One region of the Mesorhizobium sp. M0016 genome, then DNA from elsewhere that is predicted to be linked to it. Evidence: predicted binding sites of a transcription regulator. Region 1 holds the regulator's gene; each other region holds the start of a gene.
The links. The regulator PhoB, encoded in region 1, activates phosphate uptake and scavenging genes when phosphate is short. The targets are predictions, from matches to a motif close to TGTCATNNANCTGTCAT.
Positions count from the first base shown of each region.

Region 2: the regulator PhoB is predicted to act here: its motif matches at 3,139-3,155, upstream of olsB (l-ornithine N(alpha)-acyltransferase).
Region 3: the regulator PhoB is predicted to act here: its motif matches at 4,846-4,862, upstream of NKJ88_RS24400 (RNA degradosome polyphosphate kinase).

Region 1 is NZ_JAMYVM010000015.1:51,326-58,041, forward strand. Features, by position in the region: gene NKJ88_RS20915 (ATP-binding cassette domain-containing protein) at 1-268, opposite strand, end outside; gene NKJ88_RS20920 (sugar ABC transporter permease) at 281-1,597, opposite strand; gene xylF (D-xylose ABC transporter substrate-binding protein) at 1,742-2,782, opposite strand; gene NKJ88_RS20930 (ROK family protein) at 3,049-4,284, shown strand; gene phoB (phosphate regulon transcriptional regulator PhoB) at 4,315-5,004, opposite strand; gene phoU (phosphate signaling complex protein PhoU) at 5,021-5,725, opposite strand; gene pstB (phosphate ABC transporter ATP-binding protein PstB) at 5,767-6,591, opposite strand; gene pstA (phosphate ABC transporter permease PstA) at 6,609-6,716, opposite strand, start outside.
Region 2 is NZ_JAMYVM010000004.1:113,593-120,308, forward strand. Features, by position in the region: gene acuI (acrylyl-CoA reductase (NADPH)) at 1-552, shown strand, start outside; gene NKJ88_RS07920 (response regulator) at 654-2,942, shown strand; gene olsB (l-ornithine N(alpha)-acyltransferase) at 3,219-4,094, shown strand; gene NKJ88_RS07930 (trimeric intracellular cation channel family protein) at 4,186-4,818, opposite strand; gene grpE (nucleotide exchange factor GrpE) at 4,936-5,565, opposite strand; gene NKJ88_RS07940 (hypothetical protein) at 5,825-6,025, shown strand; gene NKJ88_RS07945 (fatty acid desaturase) at 6,110-6,716, shown strand, end outside.
Region 3 is NZ_JAMYVM010000020.1:25,413-32,128, forward strand. Features, by position in the region: gene NKJ88_RS24385 (DoxX family protein) at 1-162, shown strand, start outside; gene NKJ88_RS24390 (DoxX family protein) at 300-707, shown strand; gene ppx (exopolyphosphatase) at 967-2,499, opposite strand; gene NKJ88_RS24400 (RNA degradosome polyphosphate kinase) at 2,499-4,691, opposite strand; gene NKJ88_RS24405 (zinc-finger domain-containing protein) at 4,925-5,170, shown strand; gene NKJ88_RS24410 (FAD-dependent monooxygenase) at 5,190-6,428, shown strand; gene NKJ88_RS24415 (TIGR02117 family protein) at 6,648-6,716, opposite strand, start outside.

The sequences.
Region 1 (6,716 bases):
TTTCGATGCCGTATTTCTTGGCGTCGCGCGGATTGGAGATCGAGGCCTCCTGGCCGTTGACCAAGATCTGGCCGGCATCGCGCTTGTAGGCGCCCGACAGGATCTTGATCAGCGTCGACTTACCGGCGCCGTTGTGGCCAAGCAGCGCCACCACTTCGCCCGGGAAAAGATCGATGGACGCATCGTCGACGGCGCGAATGCCACCGAACGCGATCGAGATGTTGCGCACGTCGATCAGTGGCGTACCGGTGGGAGCAGTTTTTTCCATAATCGTTCCTCCCTAGACGCGCTTGCGGTAGACGGTGTCGAGCCAGACGGCGATGACCAGGACAGCGCCAACGACAATGCTCTGCAGCGGCGAGTCGATGCCGAGCAGCACCATGCCGGATTGCAGCGACTGCATCAGTAGCGCGCCGAGCATGGCGCCCATCACCGTTCCGGCGCCGCCCGCGAGCGACGTGCCGCCGATGACAGCGGCCGCGATCACCAAAAGCTCGTCCAGTGTGCCCAGCGCATTGGTTGACGCATTGAGACGGGCCGACGAGATCGCCGCGCTGATTGCAGCCAGCACACCCATGATCATGAACACCTTCATGGTCACCCAGCGCGTGTTGATGCCGGCGAGTTCCGCTGCCTCCGGATTGCCCCCGATGGCGAAGACATAGCGGCCGAAACGCGTGCGCTTGGTGATGAACGTCATGATGATGCCGACAATCACCGCCATTAGCACCGGTATGGCGATGCCATGCGCGATGAACAGCCCGCCTTCGGGAACGGTGATGCCGTTCTGCTGTGCGTACTGGCGCACGATGCCGATCGGCCATGGATAGGAATTGGCGATCCACACGGCGCCGAGGATGGCCGCGCAAGTGACCACGCCAAGCAAGGTCTCGGCCCAGACGGGGCGCAGTGGAAAGCTGAAGCGCTTGCGCTGTGAGCGACCGTTGAGCAGCGCGAAGGCGACCGCCGCGCAGGCGACGATGCCGACGATCCAGCTGGCAGCGGCGCCAATCGAGCCGCGTGGTCCGCCGCCCATCAGCTGGAAGGTGGCGTCGAGTGGCGCGACCGTGCGCCCGCTGGTGATGAGCCATGCCATGCCACGCCAGACCAGCAGGCCACCAAGCGTCACGATGAAGGCCGGAACCTGCATATAGGCGATGATGAAGCCCTGGAACGCGCCGATCAGCAGACCAAGCACCACGCCGGCGGCAAGCGCGACGACCCAGAGCCAGGGGTTTCCAAGCTGGAAGCCGATGACGCGAATCAGGAATTCGGCCTGTGCCACGCCCATGATCATGCCGATCACGCCTTCGACGGAGCCCACCGAAAGGTCGATGTTGCGCATGACGATGACCAGTACCATGCCGGTCGCCATGATCGCGACCGAGGACGTCTGCACCGACAGGTTCCAAAGATTGCGCGGCGTCAGGAAAAGCCCACCCGACAGGATATGTATGCCGACCCAGATGACCAGCAGCGCGCCGACCATGCCGAGCATGCGCGTGTCGAGCTCGGTCGCTTTCAGGAACCGGGCGACCGCGCCGAGTTCAGACGCTCGTGCCGTATCGGCCTGCGGATTTGAGGTCGTGTCGGTCATGATGTCCTCCAGCGGCTTGCCGTCTGGCGCGGATGCCGGACCACAGCCTAGAAGTTTGCCGCCGATGGCGGAAACACACAATTCTCGTAGAGAAAACGCCGCGGCTTGACAGCCGCGGCGCCTCATTTCTTCAAGTCGTCGAGATCAGTTGCAAGCCGCGACGCTGCCGGCGGCGACGCCTGTGCAGACTTCGTCCTTCTTGATCCAGCCGGCGTCGATGACGACGTTGAGGTTGTCCTTGGTGATCGCGACGGGGGTCAGGAACAGCGACTTGACGGTGTTGCCGCCAGGCGTGGTGAAGTCCTTGGCGCCGGCAATGTCGCCCGTCTTCTTGCCATCGGCAAGCTGCGAGGCGATCTCGGCGGCGTTCTTGCCGAGTTCGCGCGCGTCTTTCCACACCGACACCGTCTGCGTGCCGAGCGCGATGCGGTTCAGGGCGGCATGGTCGCCGTCCTGGCCCGAGACCGGAACCGTTCCGGCAAGGCCCTGCGCCGTCAGCGCGGCGACAACGCCGCCGGCGGTGCCGTCATTGGCCGCAACCACGGCATCGACCTTGTTGTCATTGGCGGTCAGGAACTGTTCCATGTTCTTCTGGGCGTTGGCCGGCAGCCAGCCATCGGTATAGGCCTCGCCGACATTCTTGATCTTGCCCGAGTCGATGGCTTCCTTGAGCACTTCCATCGAGCCCGAGAACAGGAAATCGGCATTCGGATCCGAGCCCGAGCCCTTGATGAAGACATAGTTGCCTTCGGGCTTCGCCTTGAACACTTCGCGGGCCTGCATGCGGCCGACTTCCTTGTTGTCGAAGGTCAGGTAGAAGACGTCCTTGTTCTCGATCAGGCGATCATAGCCGACGACCGGAATGCCTTCGTCCAGCGCCTTCTGCACCGCCGGGCCGATGGCCGAGGCGTCCTGCGCCAGGATGATCAGCGAGTTGGCGCCCTGCGAGATCAGGCTTTCGACGTCGGTCAGCTGCTTGCCGGGATTGGACTGCGCGTCGGCCGAAATGTACTTGTCGCCGGCGGCTTCGATCGCCGTTTTCATCGCCGCCTCGTCGGTCTTCCAGCGCTCTTCCTGGAAGTTCGACCACGACACGCCGATGACCTTGTCCTTCGCCTGCGCGACCGACATCAGCGCCAGCGACATGGCGACACCCGCCAGCATGGCGGCTGCAAATCTGTTCATTATAACCCTCCCTGCGCCGCCCACGGCGCGACAAAACCGGCCCGAAGGCCTGCACAAAGAGGCTCCATTTTTTCGAGCCTCGAAAAAATACTGGTTCAATGATAAGGCACTGTCAACATCGATTATGATGGATTCTGATGGCGTTGCCGAATTTTTTCGAGCTCCGCAATAAACAATGACAGGGCTGCCGGCGTCTGCCAATATTTGGCTGGTGCCGTCGAACGCCTTCACTATCATGAGGCGCGAGGAGGCCGGGAGGAAAACAAATGTCGGTTGGGATCCGCCACGACGATCTGCGCCGTCGCAACCGTGCGATGGTGATTTCGGCCGTGCGCCGGGCCGGCCAGCCGTCGCGGACCGAGATTGCGGCGACCACCGGCCTCAGCCATTCGACGATATCGGCAATCTCGTCTGATCTAATTCAAGAAGGCATCCTGATTGAAGGCAAGCCTGGCGAGACCGGCTCGCTGAAACGCGGCCGGCCGCAGGTCGGCCTTGGCCTCAACCCGGAAGCGGCGGCGGTCATGACCGTGGTGCTGTCGCTGAACTTCCTCTCCGTCACCGTCATCGACTATGCCGGCCAGGTGGTCGCGGAAGAACAGCGCCGGCTCGACACGCTGACCATGCCGCGCGACGAGCTGATCGGCGAATGCGTAGCAATCGTCGGGCGGCGTCTCGCGGACCCGGACCTCGATGTCCAGAGCATCGCCCGCATTGCCATGGGCATCCAGGGCATCACCGATTCGCAGGCGCGGGCCATGCTGTGGTCGCCAATCACGCCACTGACCGACATTGCCTTCGCCGACATGTTGGAAGCGGAATTCGGCATTCCTGCCACCATGGAGAACGACTGCAATATGATGGCGGTGGCCCTGCAATGGCGCCAGCCCGAGCGCTACCGCGACAATTTCATCGCGATCCTCTTGTCGCACGGCATCGGCATGGGGCTGGTGCTGAAAGGCGAACTGTTCACCGGCACCCATTCCTCCGGCGGCGAGTTCGGCCACATGATCCACCGTCCGGGCGGCGCGCTCTGCCGCTGCGGGCGGCGCGGCTGCGTCGAGGCCTATGCCGGAAACTACGCCATCTGGCGCAGCGCCAAAATGATGAGCGAAGATGCCGAGCCGGTCGATATCGGCGACGCTGATATGCGCGCACTCGCCGCGCGCGCCCGCGAAACCGATGGCCCGGAGCGCGAAGCCTATCGCAAGGCCGGTGAGGCGCTCGGCTTCGGCCTCGGCAGCCTGTTTGCGCTGATCGACCCGGCGCCTGTCGCCATGGTTGGCGTCAGCGCCGCCGCCTTCGACCTGATCGAGCCGGCATTGCGCGAAGCGATCGCCCAGACCGCCGGCGGCCAGCACTCGAAATCGATCTCCTTCGACACCGAGCCCAACGAGCTGCCGCTGATCCGCGAAGGCTGTGCCATGCGCGCGCTCGGCTTCGTCGATCAGGAGATTTTCGCGCCGGGCATTCAGGCCAAATCCGGCAAGCATGTCGCCTGAATGGCCGGCAACGGCGCGACGCGCAGCATCCTAGTCTTCCCTGATCGCGTAGCCGGCGCCGCGAATGGTACGGATGACATCCGGCATGCGGCCGTTGTTGACCGCTTTGCGTAAGCGCCCGACATGGACGTCGACGGTTCGCTCGTCGATGTAGATCGTCTCGCCCCAGACATTGTCGAGCAGCTGGCTGCGCGAGAACACGCGGCCGGGATGGCGCATCATGAATTCGAGCAGCCGGAACTCGGTCGGTCCGAGCCTGATCTCGCTCTTCTTGCGGTAGACACGGTGCGACTCGCGGTCGAGCACGATGTCGCCGACCTTGAGCACGCTGGACAGCACTTCCGGCTTGGCCCGGCGCAGCAGCGCCTTCACGCGCGCCATGAACTCCGGCGTCGAGAATGGCTTGACCAGATAGTCGTCGGCACCGGTGGACAGGCCGCGCACGCGATCGCTTTCCTCACCGCGCGCGGTCAGCATGATGATCGGCAGCCGCTCGGTTTCGGGCCGCACTCTAAGCCGCCGGCAGAGCTCGATGCCGGAAACAGCGGGCACCATCCAGTCGAGCACCAGGAGATCGGGCACGTTTTCCTGCAGGCGGATCTCGGCCTCGTCGCCGCGTGTCACCACCTCGACGTGATAGCCTTCGGATTCGAGGTTGTAGCGGAGGAGCACGCCTAGCGGCTCCTCGTCCTCCACGACCATGATGCGTGGCGCGATCATAGGCAGTTCACCCTCATCAGGCCGGCGTGGCCATCGCCGTCTCGTCCTGCTTCGGACGATTGGCGGGCAATTGCTGGCCGGTCAGCACATAATACGCATTTTCGGCGATGTTGGTGACATGATCGCCGATGCGCTCAAGATTCTTGGCGCAGAACAAGAGATGCGTGCAGGCGGTGATGTTGCGAGGGTCTTCCATCATGTAGGTCAAGAGCTCACGAAACACGGACGTGTATTTGACGTCGATGCGCTCGTCGTCATTCCTGAGTTTTGCAAGAGCTGCCGCATCGGTGGCGGCATATTCCTCGACGACGCCTTGCACCTGGATCAGCACCAGCTGCGCCATGGCATCGATGGAGTGCGAGAGGTCGCGCGGCGTGACGCTCAAGCCCACGGTGCCGACGCGTTTGGCGATGTTCTTGGCGAGATCGCCGATGCGCTCGAGGTCGCCGGCCATGCGGATCGAGCCGACCACGGCGCGCAGATCGTTGGCCATCGGCTGGCGCTTGGCGATCAGCGTGATGGCGCGGTCGTCCAGTTCGCGCTGGCGCGCATCCATGATGGCGTCGTCGGAAACGACACGCTGTGCCAGCGCATTGTCCGAATTGAGCAGCGCCCTGGTCGAGCCGCTGACCATCGAGCCTGCCAGATCGCCCATGTCGCGGATCAGCTTGCTGATCTGCCCGAGCTCTTCATCGAAGGAGGCGACGGTATGTTCACCCATGATCTTGGTCCTCGTGCCTGAAAATTCACCCGCCGGACGGCTCAGCCGAAGCGGCCGGTAATGTAGTCCTGGGTGCGCTTGTCGTCGGGGTTGGTGAACATCTTGTCGGTGGCGCCCTCCTCGACGAGATAGCCGAGATGGAACATCGCCGTGCGCTGCGACACGCGCGCCGCCTGCTGCATCGAGTGGGTGACGATGACGATCGTGTAGTTCTGGCGCAGTTCGTCGATCAGCTCCTCGACACGGGCGGTGGCGATCGGATCGAGCGCCGAGCAGGGCTCGTCCATCAGGATCACCTCCGGCGACACGGCGATGGCGCGCGCGATGCACAGGCGCTGCTGCTGGCCGCCGGACAGGCCGGTGCCGGGCTCCTGCAGGCGGTCCTTGACCTCGTTCCAGATCGCCGCCTTCTTCAGGCTCTGCTCGACGATCTGGTCCATGTCGGACTTGCGCTTGGCCAGCCCATGGATGCGCGGGCCGTAGGCGACGTTCTCGTAGATCGACTTCGGGAACGGGTTGGGTTTCTGGAACACCATGCCGACGCGGGCGCGCAGTTCGACGACATCGATGTTCTTGTCGTAGATGTCGTCTTCATCGAGCGTGATCTTGCCGGTCACCCGCGCCGAATCGATGGTGTCGTTCATGCGGTTGAGGCAGCGCAGGAAGGTCGACTTGCCGCAGCCGGACGGGCCGATCAGCGCCGTCACCTGGTTCTGGCGGACGTCGAGATTGACGTCGAACAACGCCTGCTTCTCGCCATAGAACACGCCGACCTTGTCGCCGCGCATCTTGATGACTTCGTTCGACTTGGCGTTCATTTTGTCGCCCACTGCATTCTCAAGGGACTGTTCGGTCATGATGTTCATACCAAATTGCCTTTTTTCTACCAGCGCCGCTCGAACCGGCGCCGGAGCACGATCGCGGTGATGTTCATGGCCATGAGGAAGACGAGCAGGATGATGATGGCGCCGGACATGCGCTCGACAAAAGC
Region 2 (6,716 bases), on a different contig from region 1:
GGCATCCTGCCGGATCGCGGCCCGGTGGTGGTGACGGGTGCAGCCGGCGGCGTTGGGTCGGTCGCAGTCTCGATCCTGTCCAGCCTTGGCTATCACGTCATCGCCTCGACCGGCCGCAACGCCGAAAGCTCCTATCTGATCGACCTCGGTGCCGCCGAAGTGATTTCGCGCGAGGAACTCTCCCAGCCGGCCAAGCCGCTGGCCAAGGAGCGCTGGGCCGGCGGCATCGATGCCGTCGGCAGCCACACGCTGGCCAATGTGCTGTCGATGACCGCCTATGGCGGCGCGGTCGCCGCCTGCGGCCTGGCGAGTGGCATGGATCTGCCGTCGAGCGTCGCCCCGTTCATCCTGCGCGGCGTCTCGCTGCTCGGCATCGATTCAGTGATGGCGCCAAAGGCTGTGCGGCTGGAAGCCTGGCGCCGCATCGGCAGCGATCTTGATCTCAAGAAGCTCGCCGGCCTGTCGACGACCATCGGCTTCGACGGCATCATCACCGCCGCCCACGACATCGTCGAGGGCAAGATCAGGGGGCGCATGGTCGTGGATATGTGAGGCCCCGAAGCCACCAGAACGGGCGGCAAAAATGCATGACCGCTAAAATTCGAACGATCCGCCGCGCTTTTCCATAATCTCTATCTGGCAAGGAGTTCCGCATGATCGCGGAGTCCGCCAGGAAAGAGAAGAGCCGCGCCGAAAGCATCGACGGGCCGAACCCGGCGACGCCCAAGCGGCAGCATGTTGCCGCGCCGCCGCTGGCGCCGGATTTGCCGCGCCCCACGTCCGAGGGCCTGCCGTTCCTGACGGTGGTCGCCAGTGTCGTGCTGGCGGGCCTCTCCCACCTCACCGGTGCGCCGATCTTCATCACCCTCGGCCTGCTGGCGACAGGCCTTGCCGGCGTCGCCATGCACCTGCGCAACCGCCGCACCGTCCACCGCGCGACGGCCTTGCTCGACGAAACCGCCGCGCGCAGCCGCGCCGAGATCGAGACGCTGGCCGACCGCATGTGGGAGATGCAGGAGAGCGAGGAGCGTTTTCGCGGGCTGATCGATGCGCTCGGCGATCTCGTCGTCCACCGCGACCGCGACGGCCACATCGTCTATGCCAACATGGTTTTCGCCGGCCTCGTCGGAACCGATCAGCGCGACCTTGCCGGCAGGACTCTGGCCGACCTCGGCATCGATGTCGGTATCGTTCCCGACGCCGCCTTTTCGGATCACGAATGCCTGAGTTCCACCGACGTCTCCATCCGCACGCCGAACGGTCCGCGCTGGTTCTCGTGGATCGAACTGTCGGTGCGCGACAAGGATAGCGGCGCCGTCTCGCACCGGGCGATTGCCCGTGACATCACCGCCCGCAAGCGCGCCGAATCCTCGTTGATCACCGCGCGCGAGCGCGCCGAATATGCCAGCCAGGCCAAGTCGCGCTTCCTCGCCACCGTCAGCCATGAGATCCGCACGCCGATGAACGGCATCATGGGCATGGCCAAGCTACTGGCCGACACCAATCTGTCGCCCGAGCAGCGCACCTATGTCGGCGCCGTCTCGACCTCGGCCAGCGCGCTTTTGGCGCTCATCGAAGACCTGCTCGACTATTCCAAGATCGAGGCCGGCCGCTTCGACCCGGAACCGCAGCCGACATCGTTGCGTGAAATTGCCGACAACATCATCGAACTGATGGCGGCGAAAGCCTTCGCCAAGAACATCGGCCTCGGCTGTCATGTCGAGCCCGACGTGCCACAGATGATCATGGCCGATCCGGGAAGAGTCAGGCAGGTGCTGCTCAACCTGATCGGCAATGCGATCAAGTTCACCGACACCGGCGGCGTGCTGGTTTCGGTTGCACGGGCCCGCACCGAGACCAGCGACCGCATCTGCTTCACCGTCGCCGACACCGGCCCTGGCCTGCGCGAAGAGGATATGGAGCGCATCTTCGAGGAGTTCGAACAGTCCGACGGCACCTCGACCCGCACCCATGGCGGCGCCGGCCTCGGTCTGGCCATATCGAGGCGCCTGGTCGCCGCCATGGGCGGTGCCATTTCGGTGTCGAGCCGGCTTGGCGAGGGATCGGAATTCGTCTTCGAGATCCCGGCCGCAGGAGCAACCGAAGCACCGCAGAACCGGCAGAACATCCTGGCCGGCCGGCGCGCCGTGATCGTGTCGAAGAACGCCGTCGAGGCCGACGCCATCGCCCGCACCATCCGCGCCCATGGCGGCGCCGTCGAGGTCGCCGCAACCGCTTCCCAGGCGACGCCCTTCGCCGAACATTGCGATGTGCTGTTGATCGACGCGGCCCTGGAGGACGGCGACGGCAGACTGCTCAAGCGCCTGCGCCAGAGTGGCTTTGCCGATTGCGAGGCGATCACGCTGATCGCGCCGACCGACCGCGGCATGCTTGGCGAATTCCGCACCAGCGGCTACGCCACCTTCTTGGCGAGGCCGGTGCGCGGCGAAACCCTGCTGCGCGTGCTGCTGACCAGTCATGCCCCTGCCTTGCCGCCGCCCAAGCCGGAAAAGACCGGCGCGTCCTCGCTTCGTGCCCATGGCGGGCGCCAGCAAGGTTTGTCGGTGCTGATCGCCGAAGACAACGACATCAACGCCATGCTTGCCCGCGCCACGCTTTTGAAGGCGGGACATCGCGTGAAAGTGGTCGGCAATGGCAAGGCCGCGGTCGAGGCGGTGACCGAAGCCGGGCTGAAAAATCGCTTCGATGTGGTGCTGATGGATTTGCACATGCCGGTTATGGACGGGCTGGACGCGATCGCCGCCATCCGCCGCCACGAGGAGGAAATGGCTGTGCCGCCGGTTCCGATCATGGTGCTTTCGGCCGACAGCCAGGAAAAGACCCGCCACGCCGTGCTCGCCCATGGCGCCAGCGGCTTTGTCACCAAGCCGCTCGATCCCGACGCGCTGGTCCATGCCGTCGAGGGCCAGGTGGCCGCCTGAATTCATGTCGCTCAAAAGTGGCCCCGGTTTTGAGAAGACGACATGCACAAAACAAAGACTTGAAGCGCGTCGCGTGAATCGTCCCAGCGCGACGCGCTTCAAGGCGACGCTGGCGCAATCCTCGCGTCACGTAGGTAGCCGAATGAGGGTTTTCGCCAGCCGACGAAGTATTGCCCGTCGCGCCGTATCACGGTACTGTCACAATCCTGTTGCACCTACACCGTATCCCCGTGCCAAGAGGGATGGCTCGAAGGAGAATCACTCGTGCATACAGTTATGCCGGAATGTGACACTCGGCCCAGCGCAGGCGGCGCTTTGCTCGCCGCGCGGAACGCCGATGCCGTCGCAACAGGCGCACCGCTGGGCCGTATCGGCAATCTCGAAGTGCGGCTTGCCCGCAATGAGGCCGAAATCGCCGCCGCCCAGGAAGTGCGCTACCGGGTGTTTTATGACGAGCTTGGCGCCAGGAAGGACCTGTTCCAGGCGCAGGACCGGCGCGACGCCGACCGCTTCGACCCGCTGTGCGACCATCTCCTCGTGCTGGACACTTCGATCTCCGGCCCCGAGCATCGCCGCATCGTCGGCACTTACCGCCTGCTGCGGCAAGAGATTGCGGCGACCGCCGGCGGCTTCTATTCCGAAGGCGAGTTCGAACTGACCAAGCTGATCGCCCGCCATCCCGGCCAGCGCTTCCTTGAGCTCGGCCGCTCCTGCGTGCTGCCGGAATACCGCTCGAAGCGCACCATCGAGGCGCTGTGGCAAGGCATCTGGGCCTACATCAACCACTATGAGATCGGCGTGATGACCGGTTGTGCCTCGTTCCCTGGCACGGTGCCGGCTGCGCATGCCGAGGCGCTCACCTACCTTGCCCATCACTGCCGGACCAACTCCGCCTGGGATGTGCGGGCGGTCTCCGGCCGCTATTGCTCGATGGATCTGATGCCGATCGAGGCAGTCAACGCCAAGGCGGCGATCGCGGCCATGCCGCCGCTGGTCAAGGGCTATCTGCGCGTCGGCGCCCGCATCGGCGACGGCTGCGTCATCGACCGTGAGTTCTCCACCGTCGATGTGTTCGTGGTGATGCCGGTCAAGGAAATCGGCGCCCGCTACGTCAACTATTATGGCGGGGAAGCGCAGCGCTTTGCGGCGTGAGGCAGTAGGCAGTAGGCAGTAGGCAGTAGGCAGTAGTGAAGGCTGCCGGGATTCCTGACCACTGACTACTCCCTACTCACTAATCCCCTCCCTACGGAATATCCTCCGGTCGCCGTCCCGGGCGGCTCTTGTAGGACGGAAAGGTCCAGCCGAATTTCAGCGCGCCGCCGCGCACCAGGAAAGCCGCGACGAAGCCGGCAATATCCGAGGCGAGCGGCGGCAGGCCGGCAAGATCGCAAAGTGTGTAGAGGCCGGCGCCCGCGAGTGCGGCGGTGACGTAGATTTCGGGCCTGAGCAGCACCGATGGCTCGCCGGCCAGCAGATCGCGCAGGATGCCGCCAAATGTGGCGGTCAACACGCCCATAACAACGGAGACGACCGGCGAGCCGGTGATGGCCAGCCCCTTGGCCGCGCCCATTACGGAAAAGGCCGCCAATCCGATGGCGTCGAGCCAGAGCAGCCATTTCCAGCGGGATTCGACGCGGTGGGCGATGAAGAAGACCAGCACCGCAACCGCCGCGCAAACCAGCACATAGCCGGAGTTGGCGACCCAAAAGACGGGCAGGTTGAGGATGACGTCGCGAAGCGTGCCGCCGCCAATGCCGGTGACGCTGGCCAGAAACAGGAAGCCGATAATGTCGAGCTGCTTGCGCGAAGCCGCCAACGCCCCGGTCGCGGCAAAGACGGCGACGCCGGCATAGTCGAGGAGGTCGATGGGTGTCAGGGACATGAGGTAGTAGGGATTGGGAATTAGGGAAAGTATGAATAACACGAAGCCGCGCGATTGATACGCCTGCCTATTCCCTATTCCCTATTCCCTATTCCCTACTGCCTACCCTACTCACGCATCCTTCTCGGCCTGCTCGTTCACCGGCCCCGGCTCGACCGGCGCTTCGGTGGCCGCGATCTTGGGGCCGCCCTTGGCGACCCCGACCATGGCCGGCCGCAGCACGCGCTCGCCGATCGAATAGCCCGGCTGCACGACCTGGACGACGGTGTTGGCCGGCACATCGGGATTGGGCACTTCGAACATCGCCTGGTGGAAATTCGGGTCGAACTTCTCACCTTCCGGTTCGAGCTTCTTCACCCCATGCCGTTCCAGAGTCGACAGCATGGCGCGCTCGGTGATCTCGACGCCGTCGATCAGCGCCTTGAAGCCGGCATCTCCGGCCGCTTTCGCCTCGGCGGGGATAGCGTCGAGCGCGCGGCGCAGATTGTCCGACACCGACAGCATGTCGCGGGCGAAATTGGCCACCGCATAGGCGCGCGCATCATGCACGTCGCGGGCGGTGCGGCGGCGCAGATTCTCCATCTCGGCCGCGACGCGCAGCGCGCGGTCCTTCAGCTCCTCGTTTTCCTTCAGCAGCCGCACCAGCGCTTCATAGTCGCCGTCGATGCCGCCTTGCGTGCGCTCGGCCTCGGCCGTTTCGATATCCTCGGGCGCGCGTTCGTCTTTTGTCTGGTCGCTCATCGCCATTTCCCGTCATTCGAATGGTTTGGATTTGCGCCCGATATCGAGGTTTGGCGGCCAAAAATCAAGGGGCAAGCCCAGGAGGACGCCCCACAGCAGGCAATGTTGCGGGCTGCCCGTCGGACTTGGTGCGGGGCGCAAGGACGTTCAAAATTAATTCAAACTTTACCGTAACGGCAGCCTTTGCTTGCCAATACCCCGCTATGGGGAACCATTCAAAGCTTGGAGGAGTTTTGAAACCGACACAGGATTTGAGACAATGGACCGCAATACTGGCAACAGAAGCGAAGAGCTCGCCGCCGACATCAGGCGCCAGTTCGGCACCGAGGCGACGACGCGCTTCTTGCGCACCTTGCCGGCCTTCCGCACCGAGGCCGACATTCCCGCCCGTTTCCGGGACCTGCTCGACCGGCTGGACGGCATAGAAGCCAGCATGGCCGGCGGCCAACGCCGTCAATAGCGATGCTATCGCGCGACAATTACGCGCAGTAATTTTGCGTGAGCTTTTCCTTGCGGCAGCGGGACGCCCCGCCTATGCTTCCTGATGAACATGATTTCCCCCGAGACGGCCGCCAACAGCAAGCGCGCCTGGTTGAAGATCCTGGCGCGCTACAAGAAGCCCGACCGGCGACGCAGCACCCTCGAACTCGCCATCACCCTCATTCCTTTCGTTACGCTGTGGGCGCTGTCTTCGGCAGCCTATTCCTATGGCCACTGGTGGGGCTTGATCCTGATCCTTCCGGCCGCCGGTTTTCTGGTGCGGATCTTTATGATCCAGCACGATTGCGGCCACGGCTCCTTCTTCGCCAACCGCACTGCCGACGACTGGATCGGCCGCGCGCTCGGCGTGCTGACGCTGACCCCTTACGATTGCTGGCGGCGCGCGCACGCCACCCATCACGCCAGCGCCGGCAATCTAGACGAGCGGGGAATGGGCGACATCAGGACGTTAACGGTTGCTGAATACCGGCAACTGTCTTGGCGGGGACGCCTTGCCTATCGTCTCTACCGCCATCCCCTGGTGATGTTCGGCCTCGGGCCGATCTGGCTGTTCATCTTCGAGCAGAGGCTGCCCGTCGGCATGATGCGCGGCGGCCTGACGCCCTGGGTGTCGTCGATGACCACCAATCTCGGGATCGCGGTCGCGGCAG
Region 3 (6,716 bases), on a different contig from region 1:
CTCGCGGTCTTCACCATCGCCTCGGCCTTTGTCGCCCATACCGGCTGGGCCGACCAGAACCAGATGATCCATTTCCTGAAGAACGTCGCCATCACCGGCGGTTTCCTGCTGCTGGCTTCCTCGGGCCCTGGCGCCTACTCGATCGACGCCAAGCGCGGCTGAGCTTTCCCTCCCAAGCCTGAAAAAAGCGGCGTGGAATTTTCCACGCCGCTTTTTCGTTGTCTGCCCAAGCGCGCGCCCGTCCCATCCCTGCTAGGATCGGTCTCGAAACAGCCGGCGGACAGACAACGGAGATGACCATGCCCCGCGATGCATTGCTTCTGATTTCCCGGCTGCTGCTCGCCGCCCTGCTCGTTCCCTCCGGCTACCACGCGCTCGCCGACATTGCCGGGACGACCGGCTATTTCGCCGGCCTCGGCATGCCATTGCCGACGCTTGCTGCCTGGGGCACCGGGCTGTTCGAGTTGATTGCCGGTCTCTTGATACTGGTCGGCTTTCAGACGCCGGTCGTTGCGATACTTCTTGCCGCTTTCTGCATCGTTGCAGGCTCCATCGGCCACTACGGCCAGGGCGGCGATGACCCGATGCTCACCTTCCTGCACCAGCAGATGCTGATGAAGGATATTGCCATCGCCGGTGGATTCCTGGCGCTAGCCATGGCCGGCGCCGGGGCCTGGTCGATCGACGGGCGCCGCGCCGCGGTCTGATATCGTCAAATATCGTCCCAGGTTGATCCCTCGCCGAGGCAGGTCGACCCCCACTCCGTCTCGGCTCCGCCGAGCCACCTCTCCCCCGATCGACGGAGTAGAGGAAGGGCTCGAGCCTATTGCCGCCAACGCTTTCCAACGAGGCTCCCTTCCTTTCCCTCCGGAGGGGGAAGGTGGCGGTGCGAAGCAGCGACGGATTGAGGAAGCCGGTCCTCGAACGCGAGGCCGACGACGACATGGTTTTGCTGTCAGGCCGCGCCTACTTCACCGACACGCTCTGCCCACCCTCGACCGCCAGCACCAGCCGGCGGTTGGTGATCCGCGCCAGTTGCGCCAGCCGTCCGGCCGGGCGTTCGCCGTAAAGATCGGAAAGTGAGGCCGGTAGCACCAGCGCCAACGTGCCATTGCCGCGGTTTTCCCATTTCAGCCGCGGCATGACGCCGGGCATGGCCGCAGTCAGCAGATAGACGACGCGCAGCACCGCCGCTAGGATGCGGGCGCGCTCGAGATAGCGCGGCGTCGCCAGGCCGCGGATTTCCGGCGCCGCATCGTTGAACACGCCTTCGTGGCGGAACAGGCCGACCAGCGCCAGGAAGGCTCGGCCGGGGTGATCGACGCCAATGAAGGAGGCGTGGGCAATGATGTTGAGCGACTGCTTGCCGCGATATTCCGGGTGTGCGCGCCAGCCTATATCGGCCAGCAGACAGGCAGCGTGGCGATAGCGCGCCTCATCCTCCGTCTCGTCGATGCCGAAGGCGGCAAAGGTCTTGTCCGTCCATTCGACAAGCTCATGCGCATGGGTGACCGAGCGCGACCGCAGCCGCGCCAGTTCCTCCGAAGCGGAGACCAGCGGATCGGCCTTCTGCTCGGCAGGGTCGAGCAGCGAATAGAGAAACCCTTCGCGCACGCCCAATGCCGAGACGATGATCTTCGACGGCTGCATCGCCGCCATGATCTCCTGCAGCACGACCGCGCCATAGGGCAGCAGCGAACGGCGGTTCTTCGACACGCCTTCGATGCCCTTGACCTTCTCGATCTCGCCTTTCGCCACCTGCTTCAGGAAATTGGCGGCGCTGTCGACACCGATCTCATAGTGGTGCATGACGCCAAGGGGGTAGTTGGTCATTTCCATGTGCAGCCGGGCAAGGTTTCGCCAGGTGCCGCCAACGGCGTAGAAGGGCCGTCCCTGCCCGCCCTTCAACAATTTGGCGCGCGCCAGTTCGTCGCGGGTGATCTTTGTCGCCTGGGCGAGCGAATTCCTGGCCATGTCCTGCAGCCGCAGGCCACCCAGCGGCAGCGTGATGCCGTCGCCGATCGCCTCGCCATTGATGTCGATAAGCTCCAGGCTGCCGCCGCCAAGATCGCCGGCAATGCCATTGGCGGGGTGGAAGCCCGAAATGACGCCAAGCGCCGAATAATGCGCCTCCTGCCGGCCAGTGAGCACGCGGATCTCGGTCTTGAGCACATCCTGGGCCCGGTGGATGAAATCGGGGCCGTTGATCGCTTCGCGGGCCGCGGCCGTTGCCAGCACAAACATGTGCTCCGCACCCGCCTGGTCGGAGAGCGCGCGGAAACGGCGGAACTCCTCCATCGAGCGCGTCACCGCCTCGGGATCGAGCTTGCCGGTCGAAACGATGCCGCGGCCGAGACCGGCCAGCATCTTTTCGTTAAACAGCAAGGTCGGCGAGCGCGCCAGCCCTTCATAGACGACAAGGCGGATCGAGTTCGAGCCGATGTCGATGATGGACAGCGGCCGGCGATCCTGCAGCCGGCCTTGGGACGTTGAAATCATCAGCCGGTGTTCTTCTTGCGACGCTTGAACTGCGCGATGCGCTTGGGCGCATGCGACTTCAGCGCGTCACCCCGTCCCGACAGGCTCGGATTGGTCATGAAATATTCCTGCGCGTTGAACGGTTCCTCACCCTCCTCCAGCACGACGCGCCGGGAGGTTCCGTCAGCCAATACGTCGAAACTTTGCTGGTTGTCCATGATGTTGCCCAGCATGATCTGGCCAAGGATCTGTTCATGCACCGTTGGATTGGTGATCGGCACCATGGTCTCGACGCGGCGGTCGAGATTACGTGGCATCAAGTCGGCCGAGGCGATGTAGACGATCGCCTCGTCCGACGGCAGGCCATGGCCGTTGCCGAAGCAGTAGATGCGGCTGTGTTCGAGGAAGCGGCCGACGATCGACTTGACCCTGATGTTTTCCGACAGGCCGGGCACCTGCGGCCGCAGGCAGCAGATGCCGCGCACGACGAGATCGATCTCGACGCCGGCACGGCTGGCGTCATAGAGCGCGTCGATGATGTTGGGATCGACGAGCGCGTTCATCTTCATCCAGATGCGCGCCGGACGGCCAGCCAGCGCGTAGGCGACCTCGTCGGCAATGTGCTTGAGGATACGGCTGCGCAGCGTAAACGGCGAGATGGCGATCCGCATCTCATCGGTCGGCTCGGCATAGCCGGTGATGAAGTTGAACAGCTGGGCGACATCGCGCGCGATCGTCGGATCGGTGGTGAAGAAGGACAGGTCGGTGTAAATGCGCGCTGTCACCGGATGGTAGTTGCCGGTGCCGAGATGCACATAGTTACGCAGCTTGCCGTCCTCGCGCCGCACCACCAGCGACATTTTCGCATGGGTTTTGAGTTCGAGGAAGCCGAACACGACCTGGACGCCGGCGCGTTCGAGGTCGCGCGCCCAGCGGATGTTGGCTTCCTCGTCGAAGCGCGCCTTGAGCTCGACCAGGGCGGTCACCGACTTGCCTGCCTCGGCCGCGTCGACCAAGGCGCGCACGATCGGGCTGTCGTTGGAGGTGCGGTAGAGCGTCTGCTTGATCGCCACCACCTCAGGGTCGGCCATCGCCTGGCGCAGGAATTGGACCACCACGTCGAAGGATTCATAGGGGTGGTGGACGACGATGTCCTTCTCGCGGATGGCCGCGAAACAGTCGCCGCCATGCTCGCGGATGCGCTCGGGAAAGCGTGGATTGTAGGGGGTGAACTTCAGGTCGTCGCGCGGCACGGCGACGATCTCGGAAATCTGGCTGAGCGCCAGCGGGCCGGTCAGAACGCTGATGCGACTCGAAGAGACGCCAAGCTCGCCGGCGACGAACTCGCGCAATTCGCCGGGCATCGACTTGTCGAATTCGATGCGGATGACCGAACCGCGGCGGCGGCGCTTCAGCGCCGTCTCGAACAGGCGCACGAGATCTTCCGACTCTTCCTCGACCTCTATATCGCTGTCCCGGATGATGCGGAAGGTGCCTGAACCCTTGACCTCATAGCCGGGGAACAGCTTGCCGATATAGAGGCCGACAGCCTCCTCCAGTGGAATGAAGCGAACGTGCTGCTTGCGGTCGGGCAGACGGATGAAGCGCTTCAGCGCCACCGGCAGGCGCAGAAGCGCGCTCATCTCCTCGCCATTCTTGCGATGGCGCAATTGCAGCGCCATCGAGAAGCCGAGATTGGGAATGAACGGAAACGGATGCGCCGGGTCGATCGACAGTGGAGTCAGCACCGGGAAAACCTGGTCCTGGAAATGGTCTTCCAGCCAGACTTTTTCATCCTTGGTCAGTGCATCGCGGGTGATGCTCTCAATGCCTTCCTTGTTGAGCAGCAACATCAGCGCCGAAAGGCTATTCTGCTGGTCCTCCTGCAGCCGCTCGACCTCGCGCAGTAATTGTTCCAGCTGCTGCTCCGGCGTGCGGCCGTCGGGGCTCTTGAGCGCAATGCCTTCGCGCACCTGGCCCGCAAGGCCGGCGACGCGGACCATGAAGAATTCATCGAGATTGGCGGCCGAAATCGACAGGAAACGGACGCGTTCGAGCAGCGGATGGTGCTCGTTCTGTGATTCCTCGAGCACACGCCGGTTGAACTGCAGCCAGGAGAACTCACGGTTGACGAACCGATCGGGGTTGCCGCCCTCGGGGCTCGCCACCTCGACATTGATGAATTCGCTCTGCACCGGCTTCAGTTCGTTCATGGTTCCTGCTCTTCCCCGCCAACCGTCCCTTGGAGCGCCGCTGGACGTGCCATGCCTCTAACACGCTTTTGTGACGCATGGCCCTTCGGCGAAAACCGTTCCGATTTCAGGGACATGCACTTAACCGGCTCACCGTATCCTCTGACAGGCTTTTGCGACAGTTTCATTTCATCGATCTTGCAAACAGGCCTGTTATGTTCCAGATGCTTTTCGACGAGATCAAGGAGACGACGATGGCAGGCGGTTCCATTCCCCACTTCCAGAACGATGCGGGCCATCCGGCAATCGACATCGGCGTCAAGGAATTCATGTGCACCGGCGCCAACCCGCCCTTCGACCATCCACACGTGTTCCTCGACATGGGCGACGACAATGAAAAGGTCTGTCCCTACTGCTCGACGCTCTACCGCTATTCGGCGAAGCTGAGGGCGACGGAAACGCTGCCGGCTGGTTGCCTTTATATCGACCAGGCCGCCTGATCCTTCCGCGACAAGCCCGATGGAAGACATCAGGTCCCGGCAGGTCATAATCGCCGGGGCCGGCATCGCCGGGCTGACCGCTGCCCTTGCCTTCGCCGGACGGGGTTATCCGGTAAAGCTGATCGAACAGGCACAGCACCTAGAAGCGGCCGGCGCCGGCATCCAGCTTTCGCCCAACGCAACACGCATTCTTGGAAAACTCGGCGTGCTCGACCGACTGCTGCCCGCAGCGTTGCGGCCGGAAGCGGTCGTGCTCAAGGACGCCGGGACGCTGCGCGAACTGGCGCGGGTACCGCTCGGGCACGCCGCCGAAGCGCGCTGGCAGTCGCCCTATCTTGTCGCCCATCGCGCAGATCTGCAGGCAGCGCTGCTGGGGCAAATGGCTGAACGGTCGCAGATTGAGCTCATCACCGGCGCCCGCGTGACCGGCATCGTCAAAGACGCGCAATATGTCGCCGTGACCGCCGAAGTGGACGGCCGCGAGATCGAGGCACGCGGCAAACTGCTGGTCGGCGCCGACGGCGTCTGGTCGGCGGTCCGGGCGCAACTCGCAGGCGAGGACTTCGTCAAAAGCCGTTTTTCGGGCGAACTCGCCTGGCGAGTCACGATCGCGGCCGACGGTGCGGCCGGAGAAGGCTTTGTCGCGATCGGCGCCGCCGACTGCGTCACCACGTTCCTGCATCCTGGCTTCCACATGGTCGCCTACCCCGTCAGCAAAGGCCGGGCCTTCAATCTCGCCGCCTTCACCAAGGGTGAGCGCATGGCCGAAGGTTGGTCGGGCCATGCCGATCCCGCGATCCTCACGGCTGCCCTGCGCGGCACCGCGCCGGGCCTGACGAAGCTTGTGGCACTGGCCGGCCCATGGACGGCCTTTCCGATCCACACCGTCGAACAACAGCGGTGGACGAGCCCGCGGGGCATCGCGCTGATCGGCGACGCTGCGCATGCGATGACGCCGTTTGCCGCACAGGGCGCGGCAATGGCGATCGAAGATGCCATCACGCTTGCCGACGCTATCGCCGATTTCCCTGGCGATCTGCCCAGAAGTTTTCAAATCTGGGAAAATCTTCGGCGGCCGCGTGTCGCCAAGGCCGCGCGTCGTGGGGCCGTAAACCGCCTCGCCTGGCATGCTGCCGGCCCGGTGGCGATCGCCCGCAATCTGTTCCTGGCCATGCGCTCGCCCGACAAGCTCGCCGCCGACCTCGACTGGCTCTATGGATGGCGAGCGGACACTCGGCAGTCTAGATCGTCGACGTAGCGATCCTTCCCACTCCCCTCTGTCCTGCCGGACATCTCCCACTCAAGGGGGGAGATTGGATGTCGCCGTCGCCTTCGCCAAAATCGCCGGCGTTGCAGCAGGAGCGCGGGCAAAACGGCTGATCTCCCTCTTGCGGGGGAGATGGCCGGCAGGCCAGAGGGGAGTGCTGTCCCGCTGACTTCAAAAGATCCAACACTGTCGCGGTGCGATGAAGGACTGCTAGTTATAAAACCGCATTGAAAATCCCAGCGAGGCCGGCAGCGGGTTCCACCAGCCGGTGCGCAGGCC